Regions from separate parts of the Simplicispira sp. GW247-4R2A genome, predicted to be linked through region 3. Evidence: predicted binding sites of a transcription regulator. Region 3 holds the regulator's gene; each other region holds the start of a gene.

Evidence for each region. The regulator FNR, encoded in region 3, switches genes on or off when oxygen is low (the NO sensors DNR and NnrR bind a similar motif). The targets are predictions, from matches to a motif close to TTGATNNNNATCAA.
Region 1: AC07ZH_RS05820 (COX15/CtaA family protein) is a predicted target of FNR. The motif match lies at 1,983-1,996, and genes of this name have one in related genera.
Region 2: cobA (uroporphyrinogen-III C-methyltransferase) is a predicted target of FNR. The motif match lies at 1,774-1,787, and genes of this name have one in related genera.
Region 4: ubiU (ubiquinone anaerobic biosynthesis protein UbiU) is a predicted target of FNR. The motif match lies at 2,048-2,061, and genes of this name have one in related genera.

The regions. Positions count from the first base shown of each region.
Region 1 covers NZ_JBWKZM010000005.1:155,694-159,901, forward strand. Annotated here, with positions in the region: gene AC07ZH_RS05805 (cbb3-type cytochrome c oxidase subunit I) at 1-1,199, opposite strand, end outside; gene AC07ZH_RS05810 (cupredoxin domain-containing protein) at 1,215-1,754, opposite strand; gene AC07ZH_RS05815 (hypothetical protein) at 1,768-1,923, opposite strand; gene AC07ZH_RS05820 (COX15/CtaA family protein) at 2,099-3,058, shown strand; gene AC07ZH_RS05825 (acyl-CoA dehydrogenase family protein) at 3,090-4,208, shown strand, end outside.
Region 2 covers NZ_JBWKZM010000008.1:76,934-81,141, forward strand. Annotated here, with positions in the region: gene ahbB (siroheme decarboxylase subunit beta) at 1-125, opposite strand, end outside; gene AC07ZH_RS07665 (cytochrome D1 domain-containing protein) at 138-1,343, opposite strand; gene AC07ZH_RS07670 (c-type cytochrome) at 1,340-1,717, opposite strand; gene cobA (uroporphyrinogen-III C-methyltransferase) at 1,841-2,671, shown strand; gene AC07ZH_RS07680 (LysR family transcriptional regulator) at 2,651-3,607, opposite strand; gene AC07ZH_RS07685 (VOC family protein) at 3,789-4,208, shown strand, end outside.
Region 3 covers NZ_JBWKZM010000007.1:114,985-119,192, forward strand. Annotated here, with positions in the region: gene AC07ZH_RS07190 (sulfite exporter TauE/SafE family protein) at 1-458, opposite strand, end outside; gene hemN (oxygen-independent coproporphyrinogen III oxidase) at 460-1,842, opposite strand; gene fnr (fumarate/nitrate reduction transcriptional regulator Fnr) at 1,966-2,775, shown strand; gene AC07ZH_RS07205 (SWIB/MDM2 domain-containing protein) at 2,915-3,226, shown strand; gene AC07ZH_RS07210 (TonB-dependent receptor) at 3,555-4,208, shown strand, end outside.
Region 4 covers NZ_JBWKZM010000005.1:140,098-144,305, reverse strand. Annotated here, with positions in the region: gene AC07ZH_RS05750 (U32 family peptidase) at 1-883, opposite strand, end outside; gene ubiU (ubiquinone anaerobic biosynthesis protein UbiU) at 898-1,959, opposite strand; gene AC07ZH_RS05740 (MFS transporter) at 2,294-3,478, shown strand; gene AC07ZH_RS05735 (YidB family protein) at 3,551-4,024, shown strand; gene AC07ZH_RS05730 (alpha/beta hydrolase) at 4,103-4,208, opposite strand, start outside.

The DNA of each region.
Region 1 (4,208 bases), on a different contig from region 3:
ATCACCACCGTAGCGTGGAAGTGGCCCGGCACGTAGATGGTGTTGTGGATGAGGAGGTTGAGCTGCTCGGTACCCATCATGACCCCCGAAATACCACCCAGGAAGCCAAAGCCAATGATGGAGATGAACACCCCGGAGAAAGTCGGGTTGCCCCACGGCGCCTTGCGCAGCCACTCGAACAATCCCTTGTTGTAGCCCTTGGCGCGCTGCGCCACTTCCATGGCCCCCGGAACCGTCAAGCCGTGGATCATCGAAGCCAGCACGGCAAAGTACATGAAGTAGCTGGTGTTGACCACTTTCCACTCGGTGCTCACACCGGGGTCGGCCAGCAAGTGGTGGGCACTGGCAAGCTGCAGGAAGAAGATGTAGAGCAGGAAAGCGCCACGGCTCACCCGCTCGGACATCGGCTTGGCGCCGAACACCACGGCGGCCACCATGTACCAGATCGAGATATGCGCCGCCACGTTGATCTGCTGCGACGAGTGGCCAAAGGCCCACCAGATGGTGCGGTAGATCAGCGGATCGACTTCCTTGATGAGCCCGATCGACAGGAAGAACGTCGGGATCAGGATGATGGCGCCGGAGACGATGGTGAACACCGCAATGATGGCCGCGACGATGGCGCCAAAGGTCACCAGGGGCACCGAGCCCTGGTAGGTCTTGTCGCGCTTGGCGACCACCAGGGTGCCAAAGAACACGAAGCAGGCAATCAGCGCGCCGACGGCAAAGAGGATCAGGCCCAGGTAGAACCAGGGCGTGGCCATCATCGGCACGTAGGACGTCATCATCACGCTGGAGTTGCCACGGAACACATCGATGTTGTTCATGACGGCGCCGATCAGCATCAGCGCGTAGGCCAGCCAGGCGATTCTTGGCGTGGCGATCCGGCATCGCAGCAGCGTCGACGAGCAAAAGTACAGCACAGCGACTTCAAAGAAGATCATCCAGAAGATGAGCATGTTGATGCCGTGCGCGGTAAGCACCGTGTAGAAGGTGTCGGCAGCCAGCCAGTGCACAGCAGGCCAGCGGGTCAGCACCACGCCAATGGCGAGGATGCCGCCAACGAGCAGCGCGACGACAGCCGTCACCGCGTTGAACTTCATCAAAAGCTCGGCATTGCGTTCGAATTGCAGGCCCGAGCGCGGGCAGGTGCGGTAGGTAGTGGCGCTGGCAGACAGCGCGGCAGAAGTTGCAGCCATGGTGTTGTGCTCCTGCTATTTCACGTAGAGGCGTCCCACCATCGTGTGGTGGTTGATGCCGCAATATTCGTTACACACAATCGAGAACTGGCCCGACTGGTTGGGCGTGATCTTGACCACGTGCTCGTACCCAGGCACCACCTGGATATTGATGTTGGTGGGCTGCAGCGAGAAGCCGTGGTTGTAGTCCATGGAAGTCAGGTGCAGCTTGTAGGTTTTGTCTTTCTCAAGCTCCAGAATGGGCCTCCAGGCCCAGAGGCGCGCGGTCAGGTAGATGTCGCTGCCCACGGGCGGATGCACCACCGGAATTTTCTCGTCGGTTTCGGTGCGCACGGTGTATTTGTCCACCATGGCCTGTGCCTTGGCGGCGAATTTGTCCGGCGTGGTTTTGTAGGTTTCCGTGGAGAGGTTCTGCTTGCCGTAGACATGCCAGAACACCATCATGAGGAACATGACCATGCACCAGGCAAAGGCAATGGCGATCCAGACGGCTTCAACGCGATCAAGCGGGTGTTTCCACCAAAGCCGCTCTGCTGGGGGAAGAATGGCACTCATATGCGGTTCTCCCTCACTTGGCCACGGGGATGGTCAAGATATCGATCACCCCCCAGAGTGAATACACGATCATCGGGACCATCACCCCGATGAACAGAAGCAGAAAGGGGTTATCGAGCAGTTGCTGAAGCATCGGCACCTTCTCGTTCTCGTCGTCATGGTGTTCCATGTTGTCTCCTCGGTTACCAAAAGGTGCAAACCATTTTCCGGTTTGAAATCAGCATAGGCTTGATTTGCAACAAGGTCCATAGGCGCCCGCACTAGTGGTAAACACCTGGAAGTCCGCTCAAGCTGCGTGGTTTTGAACAAAATCGGTGCCGCCAAAAGCAATGCTCCTACCTCCCTTGCCCCCTTCTACCGATCCCTTTGGGCGCCGGCGCACGCTTTTGCAGCGCGCCGCCTGGCTGTGCGCGCTGCTCGTGCTGGTGGTGACGGGTTTGAGCGCCTTTTTGCGCCAGAGCAGTGCCGGGCTGGACTGCACGCCATGGCCGGCATGCCATGCCCGCGCAGCCCGCGCCGAGGCGGCGCGCGCACCGCCCAGCGCTGCCGAGCACTCGGCACGCGCCGTGCACCGCGCCGTGGCCTCGTCGCTGCTGCTTCTGTTGGCGGCCATGGCGGCCTTCGCCTGGCGGCGCAGCTTGCGCCTGGCCGCCGAGGGGCGCGTCGTCCTGGTTGCGCTTGGCTTGGTTCTGTTTCTTGCCGTACTCGGCCCCTTCACCGCCAACGCGCGTGCGCCGGCGGTGACGCTGGGCAACCTGTTGGGCGGCCTGCTGCTGTTTGCCGCATGTGTGCGATTGGCGGTGCCACCAGGCGCCATGGGCGAGCAGCAGCGCCAACGCCTGCACCTTTGGTCCGTGGTGGCAGGGCTCGTCCTGCTGCTGCAGATCGGCCTGGGCGCACTGGTGAGCGCGGGCTATGCAGGCCTGAGTTGCCCGCAGCTCTCCAGTTGCCGCCCCGGCGCGGATGGCTGGACGGCACTCAAGCTTTGGCTCCCTCCCGGCGAAGGGGCTGGAATGCCGCATTACGCCGCGGGGATGGGCGTGCATCTGCTGCACCGTTTGGCCACGCTGGCCACGCTGGCCGCGCTGGGGATACTGGCGCTCTCGGCCTGGCAGGCCAAGCGACGGCGCGAGGCGGCTTTGCTCATGGCTCTGGCAGCGCTGCAAGTCGAGCTTGGCGTGACGCTGGTGCTCGCCCAATTGCCCCTGGCCGCCGCCCTGGCGCACAACCTGCTGGCCGCCCTGCTGCTGGGAACCGTGGCAGCGCTCGCCGCCCGCAGCGCCCCGCTGTCGCCTCGGTTGTGACGCGGCGCTGCCGCGCTGCCCACAATCGCGCATGGACTTCGCACCTTCTCCCCGCGCGCAGGAAATGCTGCAGCGCTTGAATGCTTTTCTGGAGCGCTACCTGCTGCCGCACAACGCTGCCTGGCACGCGGCGGCGCAGGCCGGTCAGTTCCCGCCGCCATTTTTGGAAGACCTGAAGGCGCTGGCGCGCGAAGAAGGTTTGTGGAATTTGTTCCTGCCCGGCTTGCAGGAGGATGAACCCGGCACGCGCCTTGCCAACCTTGACTACGCACCGCTGGCCGAATCCATGGGCCGCCTGCCCTGGGCGGCCGAGGTTTTCAACTGCAGCGCGCCGGATACCGGCAACATCGAATTGCTGCACCGCTTTGCTTCGCCCGAGCAGCGCGCGCAATGGCTGGGGCCGCTGCTGAGCGGGCGCATTCGCTCGGCCTTTGCGATGAGCGAGCCCGACGTGGCGTCGTCCGACCCAACGAACCTGCAGACCACCGTGCGCCGCGATGGCGATGCGCTGCTCGTGAGCGGGCGCAAGTGGTTCATCACCGGCGCAGCACACCCGAACTGCCGCTTGCTGATCGTCATGTGCCGCAACGCCGACGACGGCGCAGAGGATGCAGGCACGCACCGCCGCCACAGCATGGTGCTGGTGCCGCTAGATGCGCCAGGCGTGCACATGGTGCGCAACATCCCCGTGCTGCACCACCACGCACCCGAGGGGCATTGCGAGATCCTCTTGCAGGACGTGCGCGTGCCCCCCAGCGCACTGCTCGGCGAGTGGGGCGCAGGCTTTGCCATGGCGCAGGCACGCCTGGGGCCTGGGCGGGTCCACCACTGCATGCGCACGATTGGGCAGTGCGAGCTCGCCTTGCAACTGGCGGCCGAACGCGCGCTGGAGCGCAAGATGTTTGGCAGCTACGAATCGGGCTTTGCCAATGTGCAGGACTGGCTGGCCGAGTCGCGCATCGAAATCGACCAGGCCCGCCTGCTGGTGCTGCACACCGCGTGGCGGCTGGACCAGGCAGACGCTGCGCAGGAGGCGCAGCTGCGGTCACAGATATCCGCCATCAAGGTGGTGGCCGCGCGCCTGCAAAGCCGCGTGGTGGACCGTGCCATGCAGGTGTTTGGCGCCATGGGCCTCTCGCCCGACACGCCG
Region 2 (4,208 bases), on a different contig from region 3:
GTTTCACTCAGGTGGGCGGTGGCGCCGATCTGCGCAAAGGGCGCGCGCACCAGCGGGAAGCCGCGCTGCCAGGGGTTGAGCAGCGCCAGCACCAGCGGATCGGCGGTGGGGAGCACGGAGGGCATGCGGTTGAGCGCTCAGAACCCGAGGCGGGCGGCGCGTGAAGTGAAGAAAACGCCGCTGGGGGAATCGACCTCCAGAACGGCCTGGGTGGCGAAGCTGTGGGTGTCGATTACGCTCACCCGGTTGGCATCGCGCGAGCTGATCCATACCGATTCGCCGCGTGGTGTGAACTCCATGTGCAGCACCGCCTTGCCGGGCTCCAGCGTGCGCACGATCTGCTGCGTGGTGGTGTCGATGACTTGTACGCGGTGGTAGTCGGGTACGGCAAAGTTCACCCACACCTGGCGTCCGTCGGGCTGCGCCATGACGAACACCGGTTGGCCGGCGACCGGGATGCGGCCCACCTCCTGCCAGCTTTCGGTGTCCACCACCAGCACCTCGTGGTGGCCAATCGCGGGCAGGTAGGCGCGCCGGCTGGCCACGGCCCAGCCGCGCAGATGCGGCATCTTGTAGACCGGCAGCGTCTGCTCACCGCGGCCATAGCCGTTCAGAATGCGGCGTACTTTGGGGGGCTCCTGCCACAGGTCCACCAGCGCCAGTCCGTCCTCGCCAAACAGGCCGGCGATGTAGTGCCGACCATTGGGCGTGACCAGCGCGTCGTAGGGCTGGCGCCCGATGTTCGGGATGCGCGTGGTGTGGGGGTGCGCAGGGTCGGAAAAATCGGTGATGCGAATCTCGCCCGCGTCGAACAGGCTGTAGGCAAAGCGCTGGCCGGGCAGGTCCACGAGGCCCACCACGCGCGAGAGTTTTCCCGGCGCGTACTCGGCGGGCACGTCGGCCACCAGCGCCAGCGTCTGCGCATCGAATGCCTTGATACCGCCAGGCGTGTAGTTCTGCGCCACCACCAGGCGCCCGTCCGCGCTGATGGCTCCACCGATGGAGTTGCCTGCCTGCATCACGCGGCCGACGATGGCCTGGGTGAGCAGATCCACCTTGGTGAGGCACCCGTCACGCCCGAACACAAAGGCATAGCGGGTATCGCGCGAAAAAACCACCGAGGCGTGCGACAAGTCGCCCAGGCCCGTGACCTGGCCCAGCAGCGTGCGGTGGCTGGTGTCGATGATGGCCAGCGTGCCGCTGGCGCGCAGCACCACCACACCCAGGTCGCCGGTGCCTCGCAGCACGGGGGCCGCAGCTTGGGGTGGCGGAGCGGTGGAGGCACAGCCGCTGGCAAGAAGGCCGGCAGCGGCGGCGGTGGTGAGAAGATGCCTGCGGTTCATGGATGTGCTTTCGGAAGTTCGGGAAAACCGGTGAGCAGTTGTTCTGCAATCCAGTGGGCGTCGCTTTCGCTCAGCATGGCGCTCCAGGGGGCCATGGGTGTTCCAGGACGCCCACCGTAGATGGTGGCTTCCAGGGCTTCAACGGGTTTGCCGGCCAGAGCGGCTGCGGTCAGTGCCGGCCCCAGGCCCCCAGTCAGGCGCATGCCGTGGCAGGAGCCACAGTCCTGCCGGACCATGCGCACGAGTGCCTGCTGGCGCCCGGTGTCCGGTACCGTCTGTGCATTGCCCGCAATGGTGATGCCCGGAGCCAAGGCCAGGAAGGCGACGGCGCCAGCGAGCTTGCGCCGCAAGCAAGGGACAGGGAAAAACAACATAGCGTGGCGCCAAAACGAAGACAAACAAATAATCAGGGTTATCCCGCGCCGAGTACTTGACTAGTATCAAGAGCTATCGTGCTGCAGCTTTTGACAATGGTCTGTATTGATGCAGGAGATGCGATGAATGATGTTTCGCCGGGCGCCGCAAGCGCTGCGCCCCCCGCCAGTCCCGCCCCCTGGGGCTTGGTCACATTGGTCGGGGCCGGTCCGGGGGATGCGGAACTGCTGACGCTCAAGGCGGCGCGCGTGCTGGGAAGCGCAGAGCTGGTGCTCTACGACCATCTGGTGTCCGACGCTGTACTCGCCCACATTGCGCCTGGCGCAGAGCGGATCTATGTCGGCAAACAAAGCCGAAACCACACCCTGCCGCAGGAAGGCATCATCGAGCTGATGGTGCGGTTGGCGCGCCAGGGGCGCTCGCTGGTGCGCCTTAAAGGCGGCGATCCGTTTGTCTTCGGGCGCGGAGGCGAAGAGGCCGAAGGCTTGGCTGCGGCCGGCATTGCCTGCGAAACCATTCCGGGCATCAGCGCGGCCCAGGGTGCCGCCGCCGCCACCGGCATACCGCTCACGCACCGGGAAACCGCCGGCATGCTGGTCTACGCCACGGGGCACCTGCAGGGTGCACAGGAGGACCGTACGGTGCAGCTCGATTGGGAGGCGCTTGCGCGCCCCTGGCAGACGGTAGTCATTTACATGGGTGTCGGCACATTGCCTGTGGTGTGCGAGCAACTTGTTGCCCATGGCTTGCCGGAAACCACACCGGCGGCGCTCGTCGAGCGCGCCACGCTGCCCGAGCAGCGCTGCATCGTAGGAACCGTGGCCACATTGCCGTCGCTGGGCGTGCGGTATGGCGTGAAGCCGCCGGCGCTGATCATGATTGGCGAGGCCGTCGGGCGCCAGGTCGTCCCGCCCGGTGGCGCCGGCATGGTGTCAGGGCTTGTGCCTGTCTGATACCTGCGTTGGCAGGGCCGTCGGGTCTCCGGCAACGCCCCAGTGGTGCGATGCCACATACGCCAGCAGAAATTCCCTGAAACTCTGCGCAGCCGGCGACAGCGTGGCTGCGCTGCGCTGGTAGACCAGAAACTTGCGCAGTACCTGCGGCTCGTGCAGCGGGGCCAGTCGCAGCTGGTACAGACGTACCAGCGAGCTGGCATAAGGCAGGCACGCCGTGATACCCAGGCCGGCGCTGACCATGCTCAGCGCGGTCGTCATGAAGGTCACTTCGTTGCTGGGGTTGAGCGTGATCTCCCGCAAGGCGCCGTGCAGGTCGAGCGACAGCCGTTCGGCAAACTGCCCCTGCAAGGCAATGAACGGGTGCGTGATGGCGTCGCTCCAGCAAATGCGCGGCAGCTCGGCCAGCGGGTGGTCGCTTGGAAACACCACCATGAAAGGCATTTCAAACAAGGTCTCACCTGCCATGTCGCCGCCCATGCCGCGCTCGGGGCCGACACCGAAATCGGCTTCCCCCGCGGCCACGCGCGCGAGCACGCCATCGACCGCGCAGTCCGACAGGCGCACCTGCACGCCGGGGTGCTCGCGCCGGTAGGCGGCAATCACTTCGGGCATCAGCGTGCACGCCATGAGTTGGGGCGCTGCCACGCGCACCACGCCGCGCCGCAATGCCTTGAGGTCGTCGATGCCGCCCAGCACCCCGTCGAGGTCTTGCAGGATCTTGTCGATCAAGGGCACAAAGCCCCGGCCAGCTTCGGTCAGGCCGATGCTGCGGGTGCTGCGCTCGACCAGGCGCACGCCCAGGCTCTGCTCCAGTTCCTTGATCAGGCTGCTGAGCGCCGACTGCGTCACGTGCAGGGAGACAGCGGCCTGCGTGAAGCTCCCGGTGCGCACCAGCGCCACCAAAGCGCGCAACTGGCGCAGGCTCACATTCATTAAATTTCCTTGTGAATGCAGAAAAATAAAGCGTTTGAATCATAGATCGAGAAAGTCTTTAATTCAAACCATCGCAAGGCACCCCAAGTGGTCTGCGACCCGCCCGCAGCGTGCCGTGTCCATGCTGCAACCAAGGCGATTTCTGGATGCTGGCACGAGCGACCCGATTGGAGACAAGCACATGAAGATCAAGAAGTTTCACCATGTGGCCTACCGCTGCATCAACGCCAAGCAAACCGTGGAGTGGTACGGCAAATACCTGAACATGGATTTCATCCTGGCGATTGCCGAGGACGAAGTGCCGTCCACCAAGGACCCCGACCCCTACATGCACATCTTCCTGGATGCGGGCAACGGCAACATCCTGGCGTTCTTTGAACTGCCCACCAAGCCGCCCATGGACCGCGACCGCAACACCCCCACGTGGACGCAGCATCTGGCCATGGAAGTGGGCAGCATGGAAGAAATGATGGACGCCAAGGCGCGCATGGAAGCCGATGGCATCGAAGTGCTGGGCCCCACCGACCACACCATCTTCAAGTCCATCTACTTCCGCGACCCCAGCGGACACCGGCTGGAGTTGGCCGTGAACACCGGTACG
Region 3 (4,208 bases):
AGGAAACCTGTGGCGAATACCCCACCAGGGGCGTCCACCAGAGGCCGCACGCGTCCCCACACGGATCGCCCTGCCGCCTCGACCCAGGCGGGCTGGCGCGCCAGCAGAAGCATCATCAGCCCCCAGGCCAGCACCGCGACGTGCATGAGAGTCCAGACCTGACGAAAGGCAGACGCCTGCTGCGTCACCCAGGCAAAACTCTGCATCGCAAATGCAATCAGCGCGCCCGCGCTGGCATAGCCACACAGCCGCCCCAGGTGGTAGGCCATCAGGCGCCTGCGGGCGCCGCGCGGGCTTTGCCAATGCAACGGCTGAACGTCGGCGCTTGCCATTGAGGCGGTGCCGGCCGGTAAGGTCGGGCGCGTCACGGCACTGCATGGCGCTGCGCACATGACCAGGCAGTGGGAGCCTCCGACGAGGCCCATCGCCAACGCTGTCCAGGCCAGCGAGCCGAGCACGTCAGATGATGCGCGAGAAGCGCGCGCGGTTGCGATCGGACTGCAGGTAACGGTCGAACACCATGGCAATGCCGCGCACGAAATACCAGCCCATCGACGTGACTTCAACGCCGTCGGGCTTCAAGGCGACCAAGCCCTGCTGCTCCATTTCGACAAGCTGCTCCAGCTCGCGTGCGAAATATTGGCGAAAGTCGATCAGCCAGGACTGCTCAACCGATTCGATGTTCAAGGCGCCTTGGCACATGATGGCCATGATCACCGCGCGGCGCACCAGGTCGTCCCGCGAAAGCGCCAAGCCGCGCACGATGGGCAAATGCCCCTGGTTAAGCCGGTCGTAGTAATCCTCAAGCGTCTTGGCATTCTGGCTGTAGGTCGCCCCCACCCGTCCAATGGCCGACACCCCGAGCCCGATAAGGTCGCAATCGGGCTGTGTGCTGTAGCCCTGGAAGTTGCGGTGCAGGCGCCCTTGCCGCTTGGCAACGGCCAGCGCATCTTCGGGAAGGGCGAAATGGTCCATTCCCACGTACACATAGCCAGCGTCCGTCAGGGCATCGAGCGAGCGCGAGAGCATGGAAACCTTGGCCGACCCCATGGGAAGATCGGCCCAAACAATGCGTCGCTGTGGCTTGAACCGCTCAGGCAGGTGCGCATAGGCATACAAGGCAATGCGGTCCGGGCGCAATTCCTTGATCTGCTCCAGCGTACGGTCGAAGGACTCAGGAGTCTGCTTGGGCAGGCCATAGATCAGATCGACGTTGACGGAATCAAAACCAATGGTGCGCGCAGCCTCCACCAGGGCGAACACCTGCTCGGCCGGCTGGATGCGGTGCACCGCCTTTTGCACGTCTGGATCGAAGTCCTGCACGCCAAAGCTCAGGCGATTGAAGCCCAGTTCCGCCAGCACCTTGAGCCGCCCGGCGTCTACGGTGCGCGGATCCACTTCAATGGAATATTCGCCCCCCGACACCAGCGTGAAGCTGCGCCGCAGCATGTCCATCAGCTCGCGCAATCCGTCATCGGACAAAAACGTGGGTGTGCCGCCACCCAGATGCAACTGGCTCACGATCGCGCCGGTGCCGCAATGCTGGGTATGCAGGTCGATCTCTCGGCTCAGGTAGCGCAGGTAGACGTCGGCACGGTCGTGGTGCTTGGTGATGATCTTGTTGCAGGCGCAGTAGTAGCACAGCGACTCGCAAAACGGGATGTGCACGTAGATGGACAAAGGCATGGCCTTTGCTGCGCTGCCCAGATGGCGCTGCTTCAAGGCCAGCACATAGTCGTCCTCGCCAAATGCCTCGACAAACCGGTCGGCCGTCGGGTACGAGGTGTAGCGCGGTCCGGAAACATCGAAACGGGTCAGCAATTCTGGCGTGGCAACGGTCATGGATTCTCCTGGAGAGGCGCTACTGTGCCCCACAGTAGAACGCAGCTTCTTGACCATAATCAAGAATGGACGGCGCCCCTTGGGGTTTGAAGGTACAGACTGCAATAGTTCATAATTTGATGTATGTCAGCATCCAGCACACCCACGGCTCGGCAACCCGCTGCGGCAAAAGCCTTGCCGACAAGCGATATTGCGCACATTCCCATCCAGGACGCATCGTCAACCTTCCGCGTTGCCTGTTCCAACTGCAATCTGCGTGAGCTCTGTCTGCCCGTGGGACTGTCGAGCGAGCAAATGGAGCGCGTGGATGATGTGGTGGCGGTGCGGCGCAAAATCAAGCGCGGCGGCATGCTGTTTCGCAACGGCGAGGCATTCACATCGCTCTACGCGATTCGCACGGGTTTTTTCAAGACCTGCGTGGCCACCGAAGATGGGCGCGATCAGGTGACGGGTTTTCAGATGGCGGGCGAGATCATCGGGCTCGATGGCATCGTCAACGACCACCACAGCTGCGATGCCGTGGCCTTGGAGGACGCCGAAGTGTGCGTCATGCCGTTTGACCGTATCGAAGAGATTTCGCGTGAAGTCACCGCCTTGCAGCACCATGTGCACAAGATCATGAGCCGCGAAATCGTACGCGAGCATGGCGTCATGCTGCTTTTGGGCAGCATGCGCGCGGAAGAGCGTCTCGCCGCCTTCCTGCTGAACCTGGTGCAGCGCCTGCATGCGCGCGGTTTTTCACAAAGCGAGCTGGTGCTGCGCATGACGCGGGAGGAGATCGGCAGCTACCTCGGCCTGAAGCTGGAAACCGTGAGCCGCACCTTCTCGAAGTTTGTCGAAGAAGGCATTGTCGAAGTCAAGCAGCGCCATGTGCGCATACAGGACCCCGAGGCGCTCAAGCGCATCGTCAACAGCCAGCAGGAATTCCGATAACCGTCCCCGGCGCTACACACAGACGCAAAAAAACCCTGTCTGCGCTTGGAAACCCGTTTTTTTGCCATTAGCATCCCTCTGCCAGTGGAGAAACAGGTTTTCGCTGGTCCATCGAACACCCAACCAGGAAAAAACCAACATGGCAACTGCAAAAAAAGCCCCGGCCGCTGCCGGCGCCAAGACGGCCGCTCCCGCAAAGAAGCGCACCCCCAACGCCGCCTTCATGAAGGCCCTCACGCCCAGCCCGGCCTTGGCTGCCGTCGTAGGCGCTGCACCGCTGCCCCGCACCGAAATCATCAGCAAGCTGTGGGTCTACATCAAGGCGCACAACCTGCAGGACGCCGCCAACAAGCGCATGATCAATGCCGACGCCAAGCTCAAGGAAGTGTTCGGCAAACCGCAAGTCTCGATGTTCGAAATGGCGGGCCTCATCGGCAAGCACGTGAAATAAGGCGCTTTGCGTTCACACTCAGGCCGGCTTTTGCCGGCTTTTTCACGCCATGCGCACCAATGCTGTTGGAAATCAGCATCATTGTTAACGCGAATAAATCTCATTTGATTTAGAATAATACTCTGTCACGAGGCACAGCCACGGTTTTCCCAGCCACTGCTTCTTGCGCCTGATGGGCCCACGCCCACCAAGACCCAAGACCCAAGTCCACAGCAACCGGAGAACCCTTTTGGCCCACGCTCGCACACCGCGCCCCCCTTCCCAACCCGCCTCGACGGCACCTTCAACGGCAGGCGCCGACAAGGCCTTGATTCCGCTGGGGGCCTTGATGCTGCTGGCAACCTGCAGCGGCTGGGCGCAAACCGCGCCCACGACCGGCGCGCAGCTCCCCACCGTCACCGTCAAGGGCAGCGCAGACATCCAGAACAAAGACACGCTCAAGCCCGCCACCACCACCATCGGCAAAGGCAAACAGGCCCTGCGCGACATTCCGCAGAGCGTGACCGTATTCACCGAGCGGCTCATGACCGACCGCAACCAGGACGACTTTCGCGACGTGCTGCGCAGCACGGCAGGCGTCACCTTCCAGGCGGGCGAGACCGGCGAGGAAGACATCCGCCTGCGCGGGTTCTCGCTTGGTCAGGCCGGCGACATTTATGTGGATGGCATGAAGGACGCCCCGCTCTACGAGCGCGACACCTTCAACAACGACAGCGTCGAGGTGCTCAAGGGCTCGGCCTCCATGCTGTTTGGCAAAGGCTCGACCGGCGGCGTGGTCAACCAGGTCAATAAGATGCCGCTGCTGATGGACCAGCACGAAATCAGCTACACGCTGGGCACCGGCCAGGAAAACCGGCTGACGGGGGACTTCAACTTTCTCACGGGCGAGAACGCCGCCTTTCGCCTCAACGCACTGGTGCACGACGAAAAGAACTACGGCGCCAAACAGCGCAAGCTCGGCATCGCCCCCACCTACAGCTGG
Region 4 (4,208 bases), on a different contig from region 3:
CCACCAGATCCAGGCCGGGCTGGCCGTGCCAGTAGCCGTTGCAGCTCTGGTCGGGCACCAGGGGCTGCAGTTGGGCGCGGGCGTCGTGTGGTGCCAGCGTGCCGCGGCGCACGGCGTCGAACAGGGCGACGATCTCGCCCGTGTGCTGGGCCTGCGGGCTGATGCGGGCCACGGCGACACCCATGCGCTGCATGCGCGGCAGTTCGTCGATCAGGTTGTGCACGCGGGCCGATTGCGTCTGGATGCCGTTGAGCACCAGAAAATCCTGGCTCTCGCGCGTCTTGAGCATCAGGCCGTCGGGGTGGTCCATGCAGCTGAACTGGCAATCGTCCTTGGGCAAATTGCGCTGGCGCGCGGTGAAACACCGTGCCGAGAAGGCCAGCGGCATGCGGCCATAGGCAAACACCTCGGTCTGCAGGTTCTGCGGGCCGGCCTCGATCAGGGCGGAAAGGTCCTGGTGCTTCATCTCCAGCGGCGCCACCCAGCGCGTGGCGCCCAGCGAAGCCAGCCAGGTGAGCGAGGGCTGGTTGTAGATGTTCAGGTGCAGGCCGCCAACAAAGGGGCGCTGGCCCGCCAGGCGCTGCACCGCGCCCATGTCGTTGGCTTCAATGAGGTAATCCAGGTTGCTGGTGACCTTGTGCATGGCACTCACCTCGACGCCCGATTCGAGCAGCACCTGGGTGGACAGCACGGCCTCCTTGCCCGAATCGCGCATCAGGTCGGCAATGTCGATCCAGTCGGACAGGCGCAGCTCATGGCGGCGCGAGCACACGGTTTCGCCCAGGTAGACGATGTCCACCGGCGAGGCGGCGATGGCCTCGTAGAAATCAAAAATGGTCTGGCGCGGCCAGTAGTACTGCAGCGCACCGAGGGAGAGTTTCAAAGCGGGCATCGTCATTATTTCCAAGGGCGGTGGTAAGCGCCCAGGGTGTGTTGCTGGCCCTCGGCCACCTGGTCGAGACTGGCCATCCAGGCGGTCTTGGGGGTGTAGCGCAAGGGGTCGGCCAGGCAGTTGTCGATGGCCTCGCGCCAGACCTTGGTGACCTGGGCGGTGTAGGCGGGGCTGCGCTGGCGCCCTTCGATCTTGACGGCGCGCACGCCGATCTTCATGAGCTCGGGCAGGAGTTCGAGCGTGTTCAGGCTGGTGGGCTCTTCGATGGCGTAGTAGTTTTTGTCTTCGGCCACGTCAAAGCGCCCCTTGCACAGCGTCGGGTAGCCCGCGTTCTCGCCGGGGGCGTAGCGGTCTATCAGCACGCCATTCAGGCGCGATTCGAGGCCCTTGGGCGTCTCTTGCCAGCGCACGGATTTGGCCGGCGAGCACACGCCGTGCGTGTTGGGCGATTCGCCGGTCACATAGGACGACAGGGCGCAACGCCCCTCCACCATCACGCACAGGCTGCCAAAACCGAAGACTTCGATTTCCACCGGGGTACGGTCGATGACGCGCTGCACCTGCTCCATCGACAGCACGCGCGGCAGCACGGCGCGCACCACGCCGAACTGTTCGCGGTAGAAGTTGATGGCGTCGGCACTGGTGGCCGAGCCCTGCACCGACAGGTGCAGGCGCAGCTTGGGGTGGTGCTGCGCGGCGTACTGCATGAGCCCCGGGTCGGCCAGGATGACGGCGTCCACGCCCAGATCCACGGCCTTGTCCACCGCGGCACACCAGGGTGCGGGGTTGGCGGCCTGCGGGTAGGTGTTGAGCGCCATGAACACCTTGCAGCCGCGTGCGTGGGCATAGGCAATGCCGCTGGCAATGGCGGCCTCGTCGAAGTTCAGGCCGGCGAAGTTGCGGGCATTGGTGGCGTCGCGCAGGCCCAGGTAGACGCAGCTGGCGCCGTTGTCGACCGCCGCCTTGAGGGCTGGCAGGCTGCCTGCGGGGCAGACCAGTTCAAACGGGAGCGGCGCGCTTGCGGGCGCCGTGGCTTCGGGTGTGGAGGTGGGTGTGGGGGCGTGCATGCGGAGACCAGGAGAAAAGCGCGAGCGCCGCAGGGCCGGGCGACTGCGCAATAGCGCGCAACCATACGCGCGACCGGCACGCTGTGCGCTGACCTTTGTCAAGACTGCGCCACAATCGAAGCCGCCCCTCGGCGCCCACACGACGGACAAAGACGGCCGCGGCCCCGCAGAATGGTTCTAGAAACGCCGCATGGTGCGGCCAGCGTGGTGCTGGTGGGTGCCTAGCGCTGTCTGCCCCAGAGGGGCGCGCCAACGAAGCCAACCATGCCGGTCGCCATGCGACTTTTCAGACGATAACGAGCGGTCAACGGCCAGTTCTAGGATGACGACCCCCATGAAGAAAAATCTTTGGCTGCTCGCCCTGTGCCAGGGCCTCCTGATGACCAACAACGTGGTCTTCATCGCCATCAATGGGCTCGTGGGCCTGCAACTGGCGCCGTTTGGCTGGATGGCGACACTGCCGGTCATGGGTTATGTGGTGGGCGGCGCGCTCTCGACGCCGCTGGTCGCGGCCAGCCAGACGCGCTGGGGGCGGCGCGGCTCGTTCCAGCTCGGGCTGGCGGTCGCCTTTTTATCGGCAGCGCTGTGTGCCTGGGCGGCTTTTAGTGCCAACTTCTGGCTGCTGTGCGCCGCGACGGTCCTTGCTGGCTATTACAACGCCAATGGCCAGTTGTACCGCTTTGCCGCAGCCGAGCTGACCGCATCGGCGTTTCGTGAAAAGGCCGTTTCGCTGGTGCTGGCCGGCGGTTTGCTGGGAGCCGTGGCAGGGCCGAACCTGGCGAGCGGCACGCGCAACCTGTTTCCCGTGCCGTTTGCTGGCGCCTACATGGCGCTGATGCTGGTGGCCTTGCTCGCCATGGCCTGCATGGCCGGCGTGCGGTTCGAAGCCCTGCCCAAGCCCACGCCTGGCGCTACGCCGTTGCCCGCCGGCCGCCCGCTCAGCGAATTGCTGCGCCAGCCGGTCTTTGCGGTGGCGGTGCTGGGCGCGGCGCTGGGCTACGGCGTGATGAACCTGCTGATGGCGGCCACGCCGCTGGCCATGCAGGTCTGCGGCTTTGGCTTTGACTCGGCTGCCCTGGTGCTCGAATGGCACGTGATCGGCATGTTTGCGCCGGGGTTTTTCACCGGCCACCTCATCAAACGGGTGGGCACGCTGCCGGTCATGTTTCTGGGTGTGTTGCTCAACCTGGTGTGTGTGGGCATCGCGCTGTCGGGGCAGGAGATCGCCCATTTCACCGCAGCGCTGTTCCTGCTCGGCGTGGGCTGGAATTTTCTCTTCACCGGCAGCACCACCCTGGCGCTGACCGCCTACCGGAAGGAGGAAAAAGACCGGGCGCAGGGCGCCATCAACTTCTTCGTCTTTGCCACCATGGCCGTCACCTCGCTGGCTTCTGGGGCCCTGGTGACCACCAGCGGCTGGAACTGGCTGAATCTGGCATCTCTGCCGCCCTTGTGCCTTACCGGCGGGGCGCTCCTGTGGTTGATGGCGCGCCAGCGGCGCCTGCAGCCGTCGGTCTAGGAGCGGACAAGCGGCGGCTCCCTCATCGGGGCACACTTGGCGCTTGTTCGCTTGTTGTTTAAGGAGTCCGTTATGGGTTTGCTTGATTCGGTCTTGGGTTCGGTGATGAACGCGCAGTCGCAAGGCGAGCGTACGGAAGGTGCCTTGGGCGCGCTGAGCGGTCTGGTGGCTCTGGCGGCCAACAATCCCCAGGTGGTGCACGCCGTCATGGGCATGCTGGCCGACGATGGCGGGCACGGTGGCCTGGGCGGCCTGGTGGCAAAATTTCAGCAAGCGGGGCTGGGCGATGTGGTCGCCTCGTGGTTGGGCACGGGCGCCAACCAGCCCGTGACGGGCGACCAAGTCACGCAGGCACTGGGGCCCGATGCCGTATCGCAACTCGGTGCCCGGATGGGACTGAACCCTGGCGAAGCGGCTTCCAGCCTGGCGCAGATGCTGCCCGGCCTGGTTGACCATCTCACGCCCCAGGGCCAGGCCCCTGCAGGCGGCCTGGGCAATGCCAGTGATTTGATGGGAATGTTGGGTGGTTTGCTTCAAAGAGCATAGCTGTTGACGCTTACCACATAAGCGCTAGAGCCGAATTTCGCCGCAAAATATTTGCCTGGAGCGGCTTTGAACAGGCTCTTAGCGGCAGTGCACATCCAGCCATTGGCGCAGTACGGCAAATACCGGCGCTGCATCGCGCTCATTGAACAGTTCGTGGTACAGCCCCGCAAAGCATTGCGACTGC